DNA from 4 places in the Bradyrhizobium sp. RT6a genome. Region 1 is predicted to be linked to each of the others. Evidence: predicted binding sites of a transcription regulator. Region 1 holds the regulator's gene; each other region holds the start of a gene.

Region 1 (5,234 bases):
CGATCGCATCCGAGTTCGCGGAGAGCGACGGCCTGCACCAGTCCGGCCTCATCCTGCTCGGCCTGCTGCTGTTCGTACTGACGTTCTTCGTGCTCGCAGCGGCGCGGCTGATGCTGATGCGGCTGGAAAAGAAGGCGGGGAACTAGCGCCATGAACCCGATTTATTCAAGCCGCCGCCGCAAGGACATCGTCGTCCGCGGGCTCTGCATCGCCGCGACCGCCTTCGGCGTCACCTGGCTCGCGCTGATCCTGATCACGCTGCTGTACAACGGAGTGGCGGGACTCAACGTCCAGCTGTTCACCGAGAACACGCCGCCACCGGGATCGAACGAGGGCGGTCTGCTCAACGCCATCGTCGGCTCGCTGATCATGACCGTGATCGGCGTCGGCATCGGCGCGCCGCTTGGCATGTTCGCCGGCACCTATCTCGCCGAATATGGCCGCAACGACCGGCTCACCTCGGTGATCCGCTTCATCAACGACATCCTGCTCTCGGCGCCCTCGATCATCATCGGCCTGTTCATCTACGGCGCGGTGGTGGTGCCGATGCGCGGCTTCTCGGCGATCGCAGGCTCGCTCGCGCTCGCGGTCATCGTGATCCCGGTGGTGCTGCGCACGACCGAGGACATGCTGCTGCTGGTGCCGAACGCGTTGCGCGAGGCGGCCTCGGCGCTCGGCCTGCCGCGTTCGCTGGTGATCAAGCGGATCGCTTATCGGGCTGCCCGATCGGGTCTCATCACCGGCGTGCTGCTCGCGACCGCTCGCGTCGCCGGTGAGACCGCGCCGCTGCTGTTTACCGCGCTGTCGAACCAGTTCTTCAGCCTCGGCCTGAACAAGACGATGGCGAACCTGCCTGTCACCATCAACAACTTCGTGCAGAGCCCCTATGTCTACTGGAAGCAGTTGGCCTGGAGCGGGGCGCTGCTCATCACCCTGACCGTTCTTGCCCTTAATATTGGCGCGCGCATCCTTGGCGCCGAGAGGACCGCAAAATGAGTGATCTTTCCGTATCGATGAGCGCGGCCGGTGGGCTGCCCCACGCGCCGGTGCTGCCGGAGGCGCCTCCCAAGGTGACCGTGCGCAACCTGAATTTCTATTACGGCGAGCACCACGCGCTGAAGAACATCAACCTGACGCTCGGCGCCAATCGCGTCACGGCGTTCATCGGCCCGTCGGGCTGCGGCAAGTCGACCCTGCTGCGCATCTTCAACCGGATGTACGACCTCTATCCCGGCCAGCGCGCCACCGGTCAGCTCATGCTCGATCAGACCAACATCCTTGACGGCAAGCTGGACCTCAATTTGCTGCGCGCCCGCGTCGGCATGGTGTTCCAGAAGCCGACGCCGTTCCCGATGACGATCTACGAGAACATCGCGTTCGGCATCCGTCTCTATGAGAAGATCTCGAAGTCCGAGATGGACGGCCGCGTCGAAAAGGCGCTCCGCGGCGGCGCGCTGTGGAACGAGGTTAAGGACAAGCTCAACGCCTCCGGCCTGTCGCTCTCCGGCGGCCAGCAACAGCGCCTCTGCATCGCCCGCACCGTCGCGGTGCGGCCCGAGGTGATCCTGTTCGACGAGCCCTGTTCGGCGCTCGACCCGATCTCGACCGCCAAGGTCGAGGAGCTGATCCAGGAGCTGTCCGAGGATTACACGATCGCGATCGTCACTCACAACATGCAGCAGGCGGCGCGCGTCTCCGACAAGACCGCCTTCATGTATCTCGGCGAGCTGATCGAGTTCGACGACACCAGCAAGATATTCACGTCGCCGACCGACCGGCGCACGCAGGATTACATCACCGGCCGGTTCGGCTAGGAGACGCGACATGGGTTCTGAACATACCGCAAAGGCCTTCGATACCGACCTCCAGGAACTCACCCGCCTGGTCGCCGAGATGGGTGGCATCGCCGAGCGCATGATCGTCGAGTCCGTCGACGCGCTGATCCGCCGCGACGTCCCGCTCGGCCAGCGCGTCGTCGCCATCGACACCGAGCTCGACGCGCTGCAGAAGCGCATCGAGGAGCGTGCGGTGCTCACTATCGCCCGCCGTCAGCCGATGGCGGTCGATTTGCGCGAGATCGTCGGCGCCATGCGCGTCGCGACCGATCTCGAGCGCATCGGCGACCTCGCCAAGAACATGGGCAAGCGCGTCGCGGCGCTGGAGACGGACTTCCATCCGCTCAAGCTGTTCCGCGGCCTCGAGCACATGACCGACCTCGTGCAGCAGCAGGTCAAGTCGGTGCTGGACGCCTATGCCGCGCATGATCTGCCGGCGGCGATGGCGGTGTGGAAGGGCGACGAGGAGGTCGACGCCATCTGCACCTCGCTGTTCCGCGAGCTCCTCACCTACATGATGGAGGATCCGCGCAACATCTCGTTCTGTATTCACCTGATGTTCTGCGCCAAGAACATCGAGCGGATCGGCGACCACGCCACCAACATCGCCGAGACCGTGTTCTACATGATCGAGGGCCAGGCGATCACCGACAAGCGGCCGAAGGGCGACATGACGACCTTCGCCAACACGGTACCGAACACCTGAAGACTTAAGGAGCGACGACCCGATGGGCGCACGCATTATGGTGGTTGAGGACGAGGAAGCTCTGACCGAGCTTCTCCGCTACAACCTCGAAGGCGATGGCTATGACGTCGAGACGGTGATGCGCGGCGACGACGCCGACACCCGCCTCAAGGAGCACATCCCCGATCTGATCGTGCTCGACTGGATGCTGCCGGGCCTGTCAGGCATCGAATTGTGCCGGCGGCTTCGCACCCGTCCCGAGACCAAGCAGCTTCCGATCATCATGCTCACCGCGCGTGGCGAGGAGAGCGAGCGGGTGCGGGGTCTTGCGACCGGCGCCGACGATTACATCGTCAAGCCGTTCTCGGTGCCGGAGCTGCTCGCGCGCGTGAAGGGCCTGCTGCGGCGCGCGAGTCCCGAGCGGCTCGCCACCGTCCTTGCTTTTGGCGACATCGAGCTCGACCGCGACAAGCGCCGCGTCGCGCGCTCGGGCCGGCCGATCGATCTCGGTCCGACCGAATATCGCCTGCTGGAGTTCTTCCTGGAGCATCCGGGTCGGGTGTTCTCGCGCGAGCAACTGCTCGACAGCGTCTGGGGCCGCGACATCTATATCGACGAGCGTACGGTCGACGTGCATATCGGCCGCCTGCGCAAGCTGCTCAATCTCGGCCGCGAGCAGGACCCGATCCGAACCGTCCGCGGCGCCGGTTACGCGCTGGATGATCGGTTTGCCAAGGCGGAGCAGGTGTAGGAGAGTTTGTGGTGTGATGTTGGCAGGTGATCTAGCGCGCTGCCGCCACAATCTCCGATGTCGTCCCGGCGAAGGCCGGGATCCATAACCACAGGGCGCGGTTTGGCGAAGACTCGGAGTTACCCTTTCGCACAACAACTACGTGCTCGGAGTATGGGTCCCGGCCTTCGCGGGGACGACATTCATTATTTTTGAGCCGTCATCGCGTCACGGCTCGATCCTGAAATCGAAACTGACTTACCGCGGACCCGGCTTCACCGGTGCGCGGCGCCGATCCGACGCGGGCTGATACGCGACGCGCGAGTGCTGGGCGCAATAGGGCAGGCCGGACAGCGCCCGGCCACCGCAGAAGAAGAAGTCCGGGCTCGAGGGGTCGCCGACCGGCCAGTGGCAGGTCGCCTCGTTCAATTCCAGCAGCGACAGCCGCTGGCTCATCGGCACCACGTTGTCGTAGGTGACCGGATCGGGCTCAGCCTCGACCTCGAAGGCCTGCGCCAGCGCGGTGTTGCCGCGCGAGATCGGGCGGCTCACCCGCATCATGTGCTGCGCGGGGCGCGCCTTGCGCGGCCGGGGCGCTGCCGATGATGGGCTCTTGGCGCGGCCCGAAAGGCCGAGCCTGTGCACTTTGCCGATCACGGCATTGCGGGTCACATTGCCGAGCTCCGCCGCGATCTGGCTGGCCGAAAGTCCGGCCTCCCAGAGCTTTTTCAGCTGCTCGACGCGATCATCGGACCAGGTCAAAACCGTCATTGCACCCTTTCCCTCGCTGCGCGCCAGCCATCCTGGGGCCTCGCAGCGAATGCCTAAGCCTTCAAAAACCCGTGCCGCCAGAATCCCTTAAGGCTCGCCGGGCGTGACTAGAACGCCCGAACGTTTACGCCGGTACATAAGGACTTAAAGATCAGAACCACTGCACGAGATGTCGTATCTGACAATCCAAACGCTACAATATGGCGTGACTCCCGCGCAAGAGTCCGCCGACTCGCTTCCACATGTTCCGTGGTGAAATCCCGCAAAATCGGCACCGCAAGACTACGGATCAGCGTTTCGCGAGGCTTTCCGGGCGGCATTGACACCGGTTTCACCGGGCCTAAGATAGTCGTGTGTGCCGCCCTCAAGAGGCGGCACGTTTCGTTTTCCGGGCCGGTCGATGGTGCGTTGCGCAATGCACGCACACCGTCCGCAACATTCAAGTGATCGTCATGACTAACAGCGTCGCGCCGCATTTGCTCCCCGTTTTCGCCAGGTCCGACCTCGGTTTCGAGCGTGGCGATGGCTGCTGGCTGATCGCGACCAATGGCGAGCGCTATCTCGATTTCACCTCCGGGGTGGCGGTGAATGCGCTTGGCCATGCCCATCCGGCGCTGGTCGCGGCGTTGCAGGAGCAGGCCACGAAGCTCTGGCACATGTCGAACCTGTTCCAGAGCCCGGACGGTGAAAAGCTCGCCGCGCGCCTGTGCAATGAAAGTTTTGCGGACTTCGTGTTCTTCTGCAATTCCGGCGCCGAGGCGCTGGAAGGTGTGATCAAGCTGGTCCGCCATCATCACTTCTCCAACGGGCATCCGGAGCGCTATCGCATCATCACCTTCGAAGGCGCCTTCCACGGCCGCACGCTGGCGACGCTGGCGGCGACGGGATCGGCCAAATACCTCGAAGGTTTCGGTCCGCCGATGGAGGGCTTCGACCAGGTTGCGCATGGCGATATCGAGGCTGTGAAAAAGGCGATCGGTCCGCACACCGCCGGCATCCTGATCGAGCCGATCCAGGGCGAGGGCGGCGTGCGTTCGGCAACGCCCGCCTTCCTCAGGGCGTTGCGCCAGCTCTGCGACGACAAGGGCCTGCTGCTCGCCTTCGACGAGGTGCAGACCGGCATGGGCCGCACCGGCGATCTGTTCGCGCATCGCCGCACCGGCGTTACCCCCGACGTGATGTCGCTGGCGAAGGCGCTCGGCGGCGGCTTCCC
Region 2 (5,234 bases), on a different contig from region 1:
CTTCGCCGGGATAGAGCGAGAACGAGACATCGCGGCACGCGGCGATGCGGCCATAAGATTTGCTGAGCGACTCGGCAACGAGCAGTGGCTCGTCATTCTCGAGCATGTCTTGATTAGCCATTCGATGCCTCCTGCGCCTTGTCCTTGTACGGCGCGGCGCTGAGGCTGCCGTGATGGCCGGCGGCCTGGCGGCCCTCGCAATAATCGGTGTCGGAGCAGACGAACATGCGCCCGCCCTTGTTGTCGGTGACGATCTCGTCGAGATAGGAATTTTCCGCGGCGCACAGCGCGCAGGGCGCATTGAAGCGATAGGGCTCGAAGGGATGGTCCTCGAAGTCGAGCGACACGACTTGCGTATAGGGCGGGATCGCATAGATCCGCTTCTCGCGGCCGGCGCCGAACAGTTGCAGCGCCGGGCAATTGTCCATCTTGGGATTGTCGAATTTCGGCGTCGGCGACGGGTCCATGACATAGCGCGCATTGACCTTCACCGGATAGGCGTAAGCCGTCGCGATGTGGCCGAAGCGGGCGATGTCCTCGTAGAGCTTCACATGCATCAGGCCGTATTCGGCGAGCGCATGCATGCGCCGCGTCTCGGTCTCGCGCGGCTCGAGGAAACGTAAGGGCTCCGGGATCGGCACCTGATAGACCAGTACCTGATTCTCGTGCAGCGACGTCTCCGGAATGCGGTGGCGGGTCTGGATCACGGTCGCATCTTCTGTGGCCGTCGTCGTGGCGACGCCGGCGGTCTTGGCAAAGAACTTTCGGATCGAGATCGCGTTGGTGGTGTCGTCGGAGCCCTGGTCGATCACCTTCAGCACGTCCTGCGGCCCGAGGATCGCAGCGGTGACCTGGACGCCGCCGGTGCCCCAGCCATAGGGCATCGGCATCTCGCGGCTGGCGAACGGCACCTGATAGCCGGGGATCGCGATCGCCTTGAGGATCGCACGACGGATCATCCGCTTGGTCTGTTCGTCGAGATAGGCGAAATTGTAGGCGGGCGCGTTCATTCCGCGGCCTCCTTCATGGCGTCGGGCGCATTGGCATCAGTGAATTCCTTGCGCAGCTTGCGCAACAGGCCGAGCTCGGACTGGAAGTCGACATAATGTGGCAGCTTCAGATGCTCGACGAAGCCGGTCGCCTGGACGTTGTCCGAATGCGACATCACGAATTCCTCGTCTTGCGCCGGTGCGAGCGCCTCCTCGCCGAGCTCGCGGGCACGCAGCGCGCGATCGACCAGCGCCATCGACATCGTCTTGCGCTCGCTCTGGCCGAAGGCAAGGCCATAACCGCGCGTGAAGCACGGCGCTTCGGTCGCGGAGCCCTTGAACTGGTTGACCATCTGACACTCGGTGAGCTCGATCGAGCCGAGCGGCACGGCGAAACCGACGTCTTCCGCCGAAAATTCCACCTCGACCTCACCGAAGCGAATCTCGCCGGCGAAGGGATGGTTGCGGCCGTAGCCGCGCTGGGTGGAATAGCCCATCGCCAGCAAGAACCCTTCGTCGCCACGCGCGAGATTTTGCAGGCGCAGGTCACGATCCGCCGGAAAGTTCAGCGGCTCGCGGGTGAGGTCGCCGACGCTGGCGCCCTCTTCCGCTTGCGGCGAGGATTCGATCAGCCCGTCGCGGCCGAGAATGTCAGTCACGCGCGGCGTCGGCGCCGTGGATGCTTCGGCCGTCGCCGGCGCTTCCGGCACAAAGCCGTCGGCGAGCGAGGGATCGAGCAGGCGGTGGGTATAATCGAAAGTCGGGCCGAGGATCTGGCCCCCGGGAATGTCCTTGAAGGTCGATGACACCCGCCGCCGCACCCGCATCGCGCCGGTCTCGACCGGCTCGCTGGCGCCGAAGCGCGGCAGGGTGGCGCGGAAGGCGCGGACCAGAAAGATCGCCTCGATCAGATCGCCGCGCGCCTGCTTGATGGCGAGCGCCGCAAGCTCGCGGTCGTAGAGCGAGCCTTCGCTCATGACGCGGTCCACGGCGAGGCCGAGCTGCTCCGAAATCTGGTCGAGGGAGATTTCCGGCACGCTTTGATCGCCGCGCCGCGCACTGGCGAGCAGGCGATGGGCGTTCTCGATGGCGCGCTCGCCGCCTTTGACTGCGACATACATGCTTAGCTTCCCTTGCTCACGACGCGCGTGGTGCGCGGGATCGCAACCACGGCGCTATCGGCGACCAGCACCACATCAACGCCGCGCGGAAACAGCGCTTCGTTGACGCGCAGGCGCTCGAACAGGTCGAACGGCTTGATCGACGCCTGAAGCGTCGCGACACCGTCGATGCCGGGGCCGCGCAGCGCGAAGCCGCGCCCCGAATCCAGGCTCTCGACCTGAAGAATCAGCGTGGTCGACCGATCCGGATATTCGCTGGTGCCCAGCGCGAAGCGCTCGAGCGAAGGCAGCGCCCCGCCGTCGCTGATCAGCGCGAAGCTTGCGATCGAGGAATCCTGCACCACCGGCGCGCCGGTATGGAATTTCAGCCATTTAACGAGGTCGGTGCTTTCCGACATGCGCGCATCGAGCCAGAGCGGCGTGTCGTGATCGAACAGCGTCAGCGCGATCGCGGCCGTGCCGCGCATCATCGTCTGAGGCGCTCCTGATGTCGGCACGATGCGCTGCACCGAGCCCGGCCGCGCCATCGCGTCCATGACCGAACGAAAGGTCGATTGCGCCGACAGCACCTTGTCGACGAACCCTGGCGGCAGTTCCGCAATCGTGGTCATGATCTCACCCTTCACCGCGCACCATGGTGTAGAAATCAACCTTCGTCGCGGCGGTCTCGGCCGCCACCTGCTTGCGCCTGATCATCAGCTGCTCACGCAACGGCGCGATGATCTCCCGCTCCACCGCGCCGCCGAAATCGCTGGACTGCACCAGCGCATCGCACAGCGCGATCAGCCGCGCCTTCTCACCGTCGCGACCGAGCGTGTAACCGAAGCCGACCTCGCCGCTCGCAAGCCGCACCGCGGCGCGCGACACCGTCGCTTCGCCGAGATTGAACGGCGCACCGTCGCCACCGACGCGGCCGCGCAGCATGACGAGGCCGTTTTCCGGCGCGCGCAGATCCTGATGCGCCGGCAGGGCGAAGGCGCGGAGGCGAGCGGCGATCTCGCCCGCCTCCGCGTGCGCCAGCACGGCCATTGCGGCCTGGCGCTGGGCTTGCTGATTGTTGTGCTGGGTCACCAGATCCACCGAACTTTTCTGCAAAACTTGCCGAATCCAAGTTGTCTATGATACTAGACAACTTGATACCGGAGCGCCATGACTGTTTCGTGACAAAGGCGTGATTTCTGGAGTAGCTTGCCGGCCACATGAGCATGCAGGACACAGCTTCCTCCGGCGTCGCGTTGTGGCGCCTCGTTGCCGACGGCATCGAGCGCGGCATCGCCGACGGCCGCTTTGCGGCCGGCGACAAGCTGCCGGGCGAGGTGGAGATCGCCGAAACCTATCGCGTGAACCGCCACACCGTGCGGCGCGCGCTGGCAGCGCTTGCCGAGCGCGGCATCGTGCGGGCCGAACGCGGCAGCGGAACCTATGTCGAGGCGCAGAAGCTCGCCTATCCACTGCGCTCGCGGACCCGTTTCTCCGAGATCGTCGGCGCCGACGGCCGCGAACCGCATGGCCGGTTGATCGAGGCGTCGGATGATGTCGCGACCCGCGAACTCGCGCGCGAACTTGGATTGAAGGCCGGCGCACCGTTGGTGCGGATCGAGGCGATGCGCCTCGCCGACCGCACGCCGATCTGCGTCTCCACGACGTGGCTGTCGGCGCAGCTGTTCCCGGGTGCGGGCGAGATCTTTGCCGCGACCCGCTCCATGACGAAATTGCTCGAGCATTACGGCGTCCGCGACTATCGCCGCGGCGCGACCCGGATCACCGCCGGCATTGTCGATGCAACCGACGCCGCACGGCTCGATCTGGCGCTGGGACGGCCGATCCTGGTGGTCGACGCCACCGACCAAGATCTCGACGGTAAGCCGCTGGTGACCAAGCATTCGCGCTTTGCCGCGGAGCGGGTGGAGTTTCTGGTGGAGAACGGGTGAGAATGGTAGGGTGGGCAAAGGCGCGCTTGCGCCGTGCCCACCATCTATCCAACGCTGCGATTAAAGTGGTGGGCACGCTTCGCTTTGCCCACCCTACGAGATCGATGATCAGGCCACCGCCCTTCGGCCGATGATCGCAAAGCGGAGTTTGCCCGAGACGAAATCGATCGCGGCGACCGCGACCAGGATCATCAGGATCAGAAACGACACCTTCTGCCATTCCAGCACGCGAATCTGCTCGGCGAGCTGGAGGCCGATGCCGCCGGCGCCGACGATGCCGATGATGGTGGCCGAGCGCGTGTTGGATTCGATGAAATAGAGCACCTGCCCGGCGATCACAGGCAGGACCTGCGGCAGCAGGCCGAAGCGAATCTCGTGCAGCGCGCTGCCGCCGGAGGCGCGGATGCCCTCGACCTGCTTCTGGTCGGCGCCCTCGATCGCCTCCGAAAACAGCTTTCCGAAGGCACCGAAATCGGACACGGCGATGGCGAGCACGCCGGCAAACGGGCCGAGCCCGACCACGTTGATCCACACCAGCGCCCAGATCAGCGTATCGACGCCGCGGATCGAATCCAGGAAACGTCGAATCGGGAAGCGCAAAATGCTCGACGGCACGACGTTACGCGCGGCAAGAAGACTGACTGGCAGCGCGAACACCGCCGCCAGTGTCGTGCCGAGCAGCGCGATCGACAACGTCTCGCCCAACGCCTTCAGATAGATCGGCAGCGACGAGCCGGGATCCGGCGGGATCATCATCAGGCTGATCCAGCCGAGCTGGCTGAGCCCGGCGACGAAGCGCGAGGGCGAAAAATCGAGATCGATGAGGCCATAAACCAGGATCGCGAGCGCCGCGACGATCATCGCCGGCATGGCGAGCCGCGCCGAGGCCGGCCGGTCGAACACATCAGGGTAGCGCGCGCGAAGCTCTCGCGTGTCGATCTCCTGCGGCCCCGTCACGTCCGCGCCTCCTTGCCGAACAGGCGGCCGCGCAGCCAGCCGGTGCTGATGTCGATGATGAAGACCGTGACGATGATGGTGAGCAGGATCGCGCTGACGTCCGAGTAATAGAACTTGCGGATGGCGACGACGAGCTCCTGGCCGATGCCACCGGCACCGACGAAGCCCATCACGGAGGCCTCGCGGACATTGATCTCGAAACGCAGCAGCGCGTAGCTGGCATAGCCTGCCGTGAC
Region 3 (5,234 bases), on a different contig from region 1:
GTGGCCCGGCGTGTCCAGCAGGTTGAACACGAGGCCCTCGAACTCGAAGGTCATGACCGAGGTCACGACAGAGATGCCGCGCTCGCGCTCGATCTTCATCCAGTCCGAACGCGTGTTGCGCCGCTCGCCCTTGGCCTTGACCTGGCCGGCCAGATTGATGGCGCCACCGAACAGCAGCAGCTTTTCGGTCAGCGTGGTCTTGCCGGCGTCCGGATGCGAGATGATCGCAAAGGTACGCCGCCGCGACACTTCAGCGGCAAGCGAGGAACGGGCCGTCGATTCGGCTGTGGTGGCGATGTCGGACATTGCGGCAGCGTTTGGCAGGGAAAATGAGCCTGATCAAGCCTCATCTGGTGATTGCGGAGCCTTCCGGCCAGCCCCATATCGGGCTTGGGTTGGGAGGACGGCCTTCCCCTCCCACAGCACACCAGTCGCGGGGACGACCCTGCCTTGAATGGAGGGTCGTCATGGCCTGGAGCATCCTGTTCGTCGCCGGTCTGCTGGAGATCTCCTGGGCGATCGGCCTCAAATATACCGAGGGGTTCTCCAAGCTCGTTCCGTCAGTCCTCACGCTCGGCGCCATGGCCGGCAGCATCATCCTGCTCGGGCTCGCCCTCAAATCGCTGCCGATTGGAACCGCTTATGCAGTCTGGACCGGCATCGGCGCGGTTGGTACCGCGACGCTCGGCATCGTCCTGTTCGGCGAGCCGGCCACCGCGTTCCGCCTCGCCAGCATCGGGCTGATCGTCGCCGGGATTGTCGGACTGAAGCTGGTTACCTGACGAAGAGCTTGACCGCCCACCAACTCAGCGCGGCGACGATGGCCGAGGCCGGCATCGTGATCACCCAGGCATAAACGATCGAACTGGCGACGTTCCAGCGCACCGCCGAGAGGCGGCGGGCGGCGCCGACGCCGACGATGGCGCCGGTGATGGTGTGGGTGGTCGAGACGGGAACGCCGAGGAAGGTCGCCATGAACAGGGTCGCGGCACCGCCGGTCTCGGCGCAAAAGCCCTGCATCGTGGTCAGCTTGGTGATGCGCAGGCCCATGGTGCGAACGATGCGCCAGCCGCCCATCAGCGTCCCCATCGCCATAGCGGCCTGGCACGAGAGCACCACCCAGAAGGGGACGAAGAATTCGCCGCCGAGCTGGCCCTGCGAATAGAGCAGCACGGCGATGATGCCCATGGTCTTCTGCGCGTCGTTGCCGCCATGGCCGAGCGAATAGAGCGAAGCGGAGGCGAATTGCAGGATGCGGAAGGCGCGATCCACGGCAAAGGGCGTGGAGCGCACCGAGGCCCAGGAGACGATCGCAACCAGCACCATCGCGAGCAGGAAACCGACGAGCGGAGACAGCACGATGGCGATCACCGTCTTGGACAATCCGCTCCAGACCGCCGCCGAAAGACCGGCTTTGGCCACGCCGGCACCAAACAAGCCGCCAATCAATGCATGAGACGAGGACGATGGGATGCCGAGCGCCCATGTCACCAGGTTCCAGACGATGGCGCCGACGAGCGCGGCGAAGATCACCTGAGCATCCACGATCGCGGGATCGATGATGCCGGTGCCGATGGTCTGGGCGACGTGGAGCCCGAACACCAAGAAGGCGACGAAATTGAAGAACGCCGCCCAGAACACCGCGTATTGCGGCCGCAGCACGCGGGTCGAGACGATGGTCGCGATCGAATTGGCGGCGTCGTGCAGGCCGTTCAGGAAGTCGAACAGCAGCGCGACGGCGATCAATCCGACCAGGACGGGAAGACCCAACGCAACATCCACGGCGTGGCCCCTGCCCTATACTTGCTCGATGACGATGCTGTTGATCTCGTTGGCGACGTCGTCGAAGCGGTCGGCGACTTTCTCGAGATGGTCGTAGATCTCTGCGCCGACGATGAAATCCATCGCGTTGCCGTCGCGATGCTTGAGGAAGAGTTCCTTCAGCCCGATATCATGGAGATCGTCGACGCGGCCTTCCAGCTTGCCCAGCTCTTCCGTGATCGCGGTCAGCATCGCCACGTTCTGACCGATCTTCTGCATCAGCGGCAGCGCACGGCCGACCAGATTGGCGCATTCGATCAGCAGCCCGCCGATCTCCCGCATCGGCGGCTCGAAGCTGCGGACTTCGAACAGCATCACGGCCTTGGCGGTCTGCTGCATCTGGTCGATGGCGTCGTCCATCGAGGTGATCAGGTTCTTGATGTCACCACGGTCGAACGGGGTGATGAAGGTGCGGCGCACCGCCGTCAGCACCTCACGGGTGATGTTGTCGGCATCGTTCTCGAACTGGTTGACGCGCTGACAATAGACCGGCGTCTCCTCGCCCCCGTTGAGCATGCTCTGGAGCGCGATCGAGCCCTGGATCACGGTCTGGGCGTGGCGGTCGAACAGGTCGAAGAACCGTTCTTCCTTGGGCAGGAAAGCGCGAAACAATCGCATCATGGGGGAGAGACTACCGGTTGGATTATGGCCTGGCCCAAGCGGGCCGTCATGAAACTGTCATAGACCATTTTCGATCCACGCGCGTGCCACCTCACGCCCGTGGAGCCGGATCATCCACCGCTTTCGCGCGTCAGTACATCTTCCATTATATCAATTACTTACAGCGACCGCCGGAAGTAATGCGCGATTTCGCCGATGACGCCACGGCGGAAGGTGAGCACGCAGATCACGAAGATCGATCCCTGGATCACGGTCACCCACTGGCCGAACCCCGCCAGATATTGCTGCATGGCGATGATCACGAAGGCACCGACCACGGGACCGAACACGGTTCCGAGTCCGCCGACAAGCGTCATCAGCACGACTTCGCCCGACATCGACCAGTGCACGTCGGTGAGCGAGGCATTCTGCGCCACGAAAACTTTCAGCGCACCGGCAAAGCCGGCCAGCGTGCCCGAGAGGACGAAAGCCAGGAACTTGTACTGATCGGTCCGGTAACCCAGCGAGATCGCCCGCGGCTCGTTCTCGCGGATCGCCTTGAGGACCTCGCCGAACGGCGAGTTGATGATGCGGAAGATCAGCAGGAAGCCGGCGAGGAAGCCGACCAGAACCACGTAGTAGAGCACGGTCGGCTTGGTCAGATCGAAGACGCCGAACATGCGTCCCTGCGGAATGCCCTGGATGCCGTCTTCGCCATGGGTGAACGGCGCCTGGAGGTAGATGAAGTACAATAACTGCGACAGCGCCAGCGTGATCATCGAGAAATAGATGCCCTGGCGGCGGATCGAGATATAGCCCGTGATGAGCGAGAGCACGAAGGCACCGGCGACGCCGACGAGGATGCCGAGTTCCGGCGGCAGCGCCCAGACCTTCAGCGCATGCGCGCTGCAATAGCCGGCCGTCCCCAGGAACATCGCATGGCCGAAGGACAGCAAGCCGCCATAGCCGATCAGCAGGTTGAAGGCGCAGGCGAGCAGCGCGAAGCACAGCGCCTGCATCACGAAGAACGGGTAGACTCCGGTGAATGGCACCGAAGCCAGCAGCAGCGCCATCACCACGAACACGATCATCTCGTCGCGGATCGAGCGCGGGGTTACCGGCAGCGTGTCGTCCGTCAAGGCTGTCATATCAGGCCGCCCTTCCCGTCAATCCCGTTGGCTTCACCAAGAGCACCAGCACCATGAGCACGAACACGACGGTGTTGGAGGCCTCGGGGTAGAAATATTTGGTCAGGCCCTCGATCACACCGAGCGCGAAGCCGGTGATGATGGAGCCCATGATCGATCCCATGCCGCCGATCACGACCACCGCGAACACCACGATGATGAGGTCGGCGCCCATCAGAGGCCGCACCTGGTTGATCGGCGCCGACAGCACGCCGGCGAGCGCGGCAAGGCCGACACCGAGGCCGTAGGTCAGCGTGATCATGCGCGGCACGTTGACGCCGAAGGCGCGCACCAGCGTCGGGTTTTCGGTGGCGGCGCGCAAATAGGCGCCGAGCCGCGTCTTCTCGATCAAGAACCAGGTCGCGATGCAGACCACCAGCGAGAAGATGACGACCCAGCCGCGATAGACGGGCAGGAACATGAAGCCGAGATTCATGCCGCCCTTGAGCTGATCCGGAATGGCATAAGGCAGGCCGGAGGAGCCGAAGTAGTTCTGGAACACGCCCTGCACGATCAGCGCAATGCCGAAGGTCAGGAGCAGACCGTAGAGATGATCGAGCCCGGTCAGCCATTGCAGCATGGTCCGTTCCAGGATCATGCCGAAGAGGCCGACAATGATCGGCGCAAGCAGCAACGCCCACCAATAGTTGATGCCGCCGAGGTTCAGCAGGAAATAGGCGACGAACGCGCCCATCATGTAGAGCGCACCGTGGGCGAAATTGATGATGTTGAGCATGCCGAAGATCACGGCAAGCCCGAGACTGAGCAGCGCGTAGAACGAGCCGTTAATCAGTCCCACCAGTAGCTGAGCGTAAAGAGCCTGCATCGATCCCGCACCCGGTCCCTTCGGCGTTCCCTGAAAGTCGCCCGCAGACCTGATGGCCTGCGGGCGGTTATCTTACTTCTTCAACAGCGCGCACTTGCTCTCGGACAGCGGCGTGAAGGCCTGGTCGCCCGGCACCGTACCGACCAGCTTGTAGAAGTCCCACGGTCCCTTGGACTCGGAGGGCTTCTTCACCTCGAACAGATAGGCATTGTGGATGGTGCGGCCGTTGGGCTGGATCTCGCCCTTGCCAAACAGATCGTCTTCCGTCGGCATCGACTTCATCTTCTCGACGACCTTGGCGCCGTCATGCGGGTTGCCGCCGAGCGCTTCCAGGGCCTTGAAATAGTGACGCACGCCCGCATACACGCCGGCCTGCACCATGGTGGGCGGCGCGTTGTTCTTCATCTTCTCGGCGAAGCGCTTGGAGAACGCACGGGTCTGGTCGTTCATGTCCCAGTAGAAAGTCTCGGTGAAGTTGAGGCCCTGTGCGGTCTCGAGCCCGATCGCCTTCACGTCGGTGAGGAACAGCAGCAGCGCCGCGAGCTTCTGGCCGCCCTTGACGATGCCGAACTCGGCCGCCTGCTTGATCGTGTTGGTGGTGTCGCCGCCGGCGTTGGCAAGGCCGATGATCTTGGCCTTGGAGGCCTGCGCCTGGAGCAGGAAGGACGAGAAGTCCGGCGTGTTCAGCGGGTGCTTGACGCCGCCGACCACCTTGCCGCCATTTGCGGTAACGACAGCGGTGGTGTCGCGCTCCAGCGCCGCGCCGAAGGCGTAATCCGCGGTCAGGAAGAACCAGGTGT
Region 4 (5,234 bases), on a different contig from region 1:
TGCTTGAACAGCGCGACGCGATCGATCGCAAGCGTCTTGAGACCGAGAGCAGCAAACCTTCCCCGCAGCGTGTCCAGAATCGGGCCGCGGCGCTCCGCGTCGAGCCGCCCCGTCAGCGTCATGTGGAAACGGAATTCCTCCATCACGTAGGGGTAGCCCCAGCGGTCGAGATAGTCGCGCTGCCGCTCGCTGAGCTTCTCGGGTTTGCGACGCGCGCGATCCTCCGCCGTCAGGGCGGTGCGAAAGCCGTCGAACGCGCGGACGCAATCGGCGGCGAGCTCTTGGAGCGCACCGACCGGATCAGCCGGAATGACCGCAATAAAACCACTGATGGAATCGACGATAGGGCGAATCACCGGGATCGTCCGCGCCTTGCCGGCGAAGGCCGCGCAGGCCGCCAAGAGCTCCGCCTCTGTCCTGTCCGGCGCGAGCGCCATCGGCGCCTTCAGCGTGCCGTGAAAACCGTACTTGCGGGGATCGGCGGTGATGTCGCGCCAGTCCGGCGCGGGACGCGATGCGTCAGCGGGAAAGGGCAGCTCGTTGCCGGTATAGGCATCGTAGCCGAGCAACTCCGCGCCGAAGCGGGTGAGGGCGCTGTCGACGCCTGCGGCAAAATAGATCGCGTAGCGGGGGAAACTTGTCATCGTCCGAGCATAGCGGGTTTATGCCGCGACGACAGCTTCGCGCGGGGTAGCTGCCATGCCGAGCAACCGCGTCGCGTCGGTGAGATGCACGAGCTTGCCGCCTGATATCACGGCGATCAGCCGCGGCCGCAGCGGCACGCTGTCGTCGACCAGCAGGATGTCCGCGCGTCGGCCTTCCGCGAGCACGCCGCGATCGGCAAGGCCGGCCGCGCGCGCGGGCGCGGCGGAGACTAGGTTCCAGGCCTTGGTCAGCGGCAGCACGCCATCGGCGGCGAGGCGGAACGCAGCGAGCAGCTGCGCGGGATAGTAATAGTCCGAGGCCAGCACTGAGCAGAGCCCTTTGGCAATCATGTCGGATGCCTTGGTCCAGCCGGTGTGGCTGCCGCCGCGCACGACGTTCGGCGCGCCGTAGACGATGGCGTCGCCGTGGCTTGCCGCCTCCCGCGCCGTCTCCTCGTTGATCGGAAACTCTGCGATCGCCACGCCCATGGCGCGAAAGCCCTGGCGCATCACCGGCGTCGCATCGTCATGCGAGAGCATCCGCACGTCGGCGGCGCGTGCCGCCGCGGCCAACCGTGACACGGAAGCCGGCACTTCACTGGCGCGGGAGAGCACACGCCCGACGAGGCGGTCGAACTCCTCGCTCGACAGTCCGGTGCGCTCCACCATGCGATTGCGCTTGCGGGGCTTGGCCATGTCCCCGACCGTGCCGTCCATATGGTCGTTGAAGGCGAACAGGTCGACGCGGCCCTCGCTGAGCCACTGGCTGATCTCGGTTTCGGCGTCGAGATTGTAGGTCTCGTGGCGCAGATGAAAGCGGGTGTCGGCGGCGAATTGCGGGCGCTGCCGTTCGATCGCCTCCATCAGGCCGCGCGCATTGTCGGCGCTGCGCAGGCCCGGCTCCCACGAACAGGTCGTGGCGTGAAACACCGTGGTGATGCCGTTGCTGATCGCCTGGCGGTCGCTGTCGGCGAGCGCCACGTCGATCGGAAAGTCGACCCCGGCGCGCGGCATCATCTGCCGCTCGAAGGCATCGCCATGCAGATCGACGATGCCCGGCAGGACCAGCAGATCGCGCGCGTCGATCGCAAGCCGGGCCCGCCCGCGAGACGCATCGATCTCGGCGATGTCCTGTCCGGACAACGCAAGCGACGTCTCCACCAGCTCGGAGCCGATCAGGGTCCGGCCCCCCTCAAGAAAAATGTCTGTCACGCGACCGCGCTTGATTTGCTGCCAAGAGGACCCTTGAGAGAATTCGCTCGTGCTTCATACGTCGTGAGGAAATCTTCAATGCCGAGCTTGCGGAAATCGGGCAATGCTGCACGCAATTTGTTGTGATCCCAATCCCACCAGGCGAGGCTGGCGAGCCGTCCGGCGACGTCTTCCGAGAACCGCCGGCGAACGATGCGCGCCGGATTGCCGGCAACGATGGTGTAGGCCGGAACGTCCCTGGTGACGATGGCGCCGGCCGCGATCACCGCGCCGGTGCCGATGTTGCGGCCCGGCAGCACGATCGCGCCATGGCCGATCCAGACGTCATGGCCGATATGGACGTGGTGCTGGCGCCGCCAGTCGAAGAAGTCCGTGTCGTCGCTCTCGCCTTCGAAATAGGCGCTCGAACGATAGGTGAAGTGCGCCTGCGTGGCGCGGTGCATCGGGTGATTGCCCGGATTGATTCGCGTCATCGCCGCGATCGAGCAGAATTTTCCGATGGTGGTGTAGGTGATCTGGGCGTCGTTCACGACATAGGAGTAATCGCCCATCGTCACCTCGTGAAGCATCGTGCGCGCGCCGACCTCGGTGTAGGCCCCAAGCCTGGTGTCGTGCAGCGTCGCCGAGGGATCGATGGTCGGCTGGACCGAAAGAGCTTTGGCGGCCATGTTGCTATCCGAACGAGAGGGCGGGCGTTTCTCTTCGAGCGGCTTGATGACAATGTCATGACGACGCGATGACAGGGGATGAGGTGTGGATGAGGTGTGTAGGATCGCCGCACCGCAATGTCCGTGTCACACAAGTGTCAAGCGCCGGCGTTAGCGGTGGGTCCCAGCTACTCTGGAGCCCTGCATGCTGGTGGTTGAAGGTCTGACGTGTCGCTTCGGCGTGAAAGCCGCGGTGGACGATGCCTCGTTTCAAGTTTCTCCCGGCGGTTTCGTCGGCGTGATCGGACGGTCCGGCGCCGGCAAGTCGACCCTGCTGCGGACCATCAACCGTCTCGCGACCCCTTCGCAGGGTCGCATCCTGTTCGACGGCCTCGACGTCACGGCGCTGCGCGGCAAGGAGCTGCGGCAGTGGCGGGCGCGCTCGGCGATGATCTTTCAGCAGTTCAATCTGGTCGGCCGGCTCGATGTCCTCACCAACGTCCTGATGGGTCGGCTTGCGACGATGCCGGCCTGGCGCTCGCTGTCGCAGACCTGGCCCGAGCAGGACAAGGCGCTGGCGATGTCCGCGCTCGAACAGTTCGATATCGCCCCGCTCGCGGCCCAGCGCGCCGATCAGCTCTCCGGCGGCCAGCAGCAGCGCGTCGCGATCGCCCGGGCGCTGGTGCAGCAGCCCGACATCATCCTCGCCGACGAGCCGATTGCCTCGCTCGATCCGCGCAACACCAAGATCGTGATGGATGCCCTGCTGCGGATCAACAAGCACTTCGGCATCACCGTGCTCTGCAATCTGCATTCGCTCGACCTGGCGCGCAGCTATTGCGACCGCCTGATCGGCATGGCGCAGGGTCGCGTGGTGTTCGACGGCGCGCCGGCGGAGTTGACCGAGCACGTTGCGCGCGAGCTCTACGATCTCGAAGCCGCCGATGTCATGGGCGGCATGCCTGCGCCGGTGCGAGAGGGCATTCCGGCGCTTGGAACGGCGGCCGCCGCCTGAGCCGCGCCGCATCAATAGTCACCAGTTTTGCGTCAACCGACCCCAACCGATGAAGAGGGTATCATGATCACTCGCAGATTGATTCTTGCCGGCGCCGCCGCGCTCGCGTTCACGACTTCAGCCTCCGCCGAGGACTGGAAGGCCAAATATCCCGAGCTGACCTTCGCGGTCATTCCGGCGGAAAACGCCTCGGGCGTGACCGAGCGCTGGGCGCCGTTCATGAGCTACCTGTCCAAGGAACTGGGCGTGAAGGTCACGCTGCGCATCGCCAACGACTACGCGGCCGTGATCGAAGGCCAGCGCGCCGGCAACATCCACATCGCGAGCTACGGCTCGGCGTCGTTCGCCCGAGCCCGCCTCACCGGCGTCAAGACCGACGCCTTCGCCAACGACATCAACGCCGACGGCTCCACTGGTTATTACTCGGCGTTCTTCGTCAAGGCGAGCAGCCCCTACAAGAGCATCGACCAGCTCAAGGGCAAGAACCTCGGCCTCGTCGACCCGAACTCGACCTCCGGTAACAACGTGCCGCGCTTCGAGCTCGACAAGTTGGGCATCGCGGACGCCGACACCTATTTCAGCAAGGTCGTCTTCACCGGCAGCCATGAGAACGCGATCCTGGCGCTGGCGCAGGGCACGGTCGACGTTGCCGCCAACCAGTGGACCAGCGACGACGATTCGACGCTGGCGCAGATGCTGACTAAGGGCATGCTGAAGAATGCCGACGGCTCGGCGATGAAGAAGGACGATTTCCGCATCATCCACAAGTCGGCGCCGATCATCAACGGCCCCTATGCCTACAATTCCGATCTGCCGGAAGAGGCCAAGGCCGCGATCGCCAAGGCGTTCTTCGACGCGCCGGCCAAGGACAAGGCTGCGTTCGATCGCCTCCAGGACGGCCAGAAGAAGGGTTTTCATCCCGCGACCACCAAGGATTGGGATGGCACGATCGAACTGATCAAGTTCGTCGATGCGCTGCGTAAGAAGAAGGCGTCCTGAGTTTCGGGACGACGCACTGGAGCCGGGTCGATGGACCCGGCTCTTTCTCTTTTTGAGTGAACATTCACCTTGACCAGATGACCGTCGCGGTTTCGATCCTTCCCGAGCAGCAGCTCGCCGTGCTCAACGCCGCCTATCGTCAGGCGGTCGCGCGCAAGCGGCTCCGACTCCTGTTTGGAGCCATGATCTTCGCCGCAGCACTGTGTCTCGCGGCGATCGGCGCGGAAGTGAATCTGCGCACGCTGTTCGCCCATTACGGCAATTTCATCAGCTATTTCGACCGCATCCTCACACTCGACACCGGCCAGCGGGTCTGGACCGATGTCGGCGAATGGCTCTGGGGCTGGCGCAAATGGTTGAAGATGCTGGGCGAGACCCTGCTGATCTCCCATGTCGGCACGCTGATCGGCGCGACTTTTGCTTTTTGCCTGAACTTCTTCGCGGCTGAAAACACCTCGCCCGCGCCCTGGGTGCGTTTCGTGGTGCGGCGTCTGCTCGAATTCGCGCGCACGGTGCCCGGCATCGTGTTTGCGCTGATCTTCGTGATCGCGTTCGGCCTCGGACCGATGGCGGGCGTGCTGGCAATCGCGATTCACTCCACCGGCGCGCTCGGAAAGCTGTTCTCGGAGATCGTCGAGAACGCCGACATGAAACCGGTCGAAGGCGTCCGCTCGACCGGCGCGAGCTGGCTCTCCTGCATGCGCTTCGCCATCCTGC

The links. The regulator PhoB, encoded in region 1, activates phosphate uptake and scavenging genes when phosphate is short. The targets are predictions, from matches to a motif close to TGTCATNNANCTGTCAT.
Region 2: a site for PhoB is predicted at 3,260-3,276, ahead of phnF (phosphonate metabolism transcriptional regulator PhnF). Genes of this name have one in related genera too.
Region 3: a site for PhoB is predicted at 2,487-2,503, ahead of ABIC03_RS02370 (DUF47 domain-containing protein). Genes of this name have one in related genera too.
Region 4: a site for PhoB is predicted at 2,571-2,587, ahead of phnC (phosphonate ABC transporter ATP-binding protein). Genes of this name have one in related genera too.

The regions. Positions count from the first base shown of each region.
Region 1 covers NZ_JBEPQC010000008.1:182,531-187,764, forward strand. Annotated here, with positions in the region: gene pstC (phosphate ABC transporter permease subunit PstC) at 1-146, shown strand, start outside; gene pstA (phosphate ABC transporter permease PstA) at 151-996, shown strand; gene pstB (phosphate ABC transporter ATP-binding protein PstB) at 993-1,814, shown strand; gene phoU (phosphate signaling complex protein PhoU) at 1,825-2,541, shown strand; gene phoB (phosphate regulon transcriptional regulator PhoB) at 2,564-3,271, shown strand; gene ABIC03_RS31745 (GcrA family cell cycle regulator) at 3,509-4,021, opposite strand; gene ABIC03_RS31750 (aspartate aminotransferase family protein) at 4,474-5,234, shown strand, end outside.
Region 2 covers NZ_JBEPQC010000006.1:38,441-43,674, reverse strand. Annotated here, with positions in the region: gene phnK (phosphonate C-P lyase system protein PhnK) at 1-121, opposite strand, end outside; gene ABIC03_RS27645 (alpha-D-ribose 1-methylphosphonate 5-phosphate C-P-lyase PhnJ) at 114-1,010, opposite strand; gene ABIC03_RS27640 (carbon-phosphorus lyase complex subunit) at 1,007-2,110, opposite strand; gene phnH (phosphonate C-P lyase system protein PhnH) at 2,113-2,721, opposite strand; gene phnG (phosphonate C-P lyase system protein PhnG) at 2,726-3,190, opposite strand; gene phnF (phosphonate metabolism transcriptional regulator PhnF) at 3,310-4,041, shown strand; gene phnE (phosphonate ABC transporter, permease protein PhnE) at 4,150-4,998, opposite strand; gene phnE (phosphonate ABC transporter, permease protein PhnE) at 4,995-5,234, opposite strand, start outside.
Region 3 covers NZ_JBEPQC010000001.1:460,882-466,115, forward strand. Annotated here, with positions in the region: gene ABIC03_RS02355 (peptide chain release factor 3) at 1-306, opposite strand, end outside; gene sugE (quaternary ammonium compound efflux SMR transporter SugE) at 468-782, shown strand; gene ABIC03_RS02365 (inorganic phosphate transporter) at 775-1,782, opposite strand; gene ABIC03_RS02370 (DUF47 domain-containing protein) at 1,798-2,442, opposite strand; gene ABIC03_RS02375 (branched-chain amino acid ABC transporter permease) at 2,601-3,569, opposite strand; gene ABIC03_RS02380 (branched-chain amino acid ABC transporter permease) at 3,571-4,434, opposite strand; gene ABIC03_RS02385 (ABC transporter substrate-binding protein) at 4,507-5,234, opposite strand, start outside.
Region 4 covers NZ_JBEPQC010000006.1:33,202-38,435, forward strand. Annotated here, with positions in the region: gene ABIC03_RS27590 (DUF1045 domain-containing protein) at 1-644, opposite strand, end outside; gene ABIC03_RS27595 (alpha-D-ribose 1-methylphosphonate 5-triphosphate diphosphatase) at 663-1,856, opposite strand; gene ABIC03_RS27600 (transferase hexapeptide repeat family protein) at 1,853-2,524, opposite strand; gene phnC (phosphonate ABC transporter ATP-binding protein) at 2,709-3,518, shown strand; gene phnD (phosphonate ABC transporter substrate-binding protein) at 3,582-4,517, shown strand; gene phnE (phosphonate ABC transporter, permease protein PhnE) at 4,595-5,234, shown strand, end outside.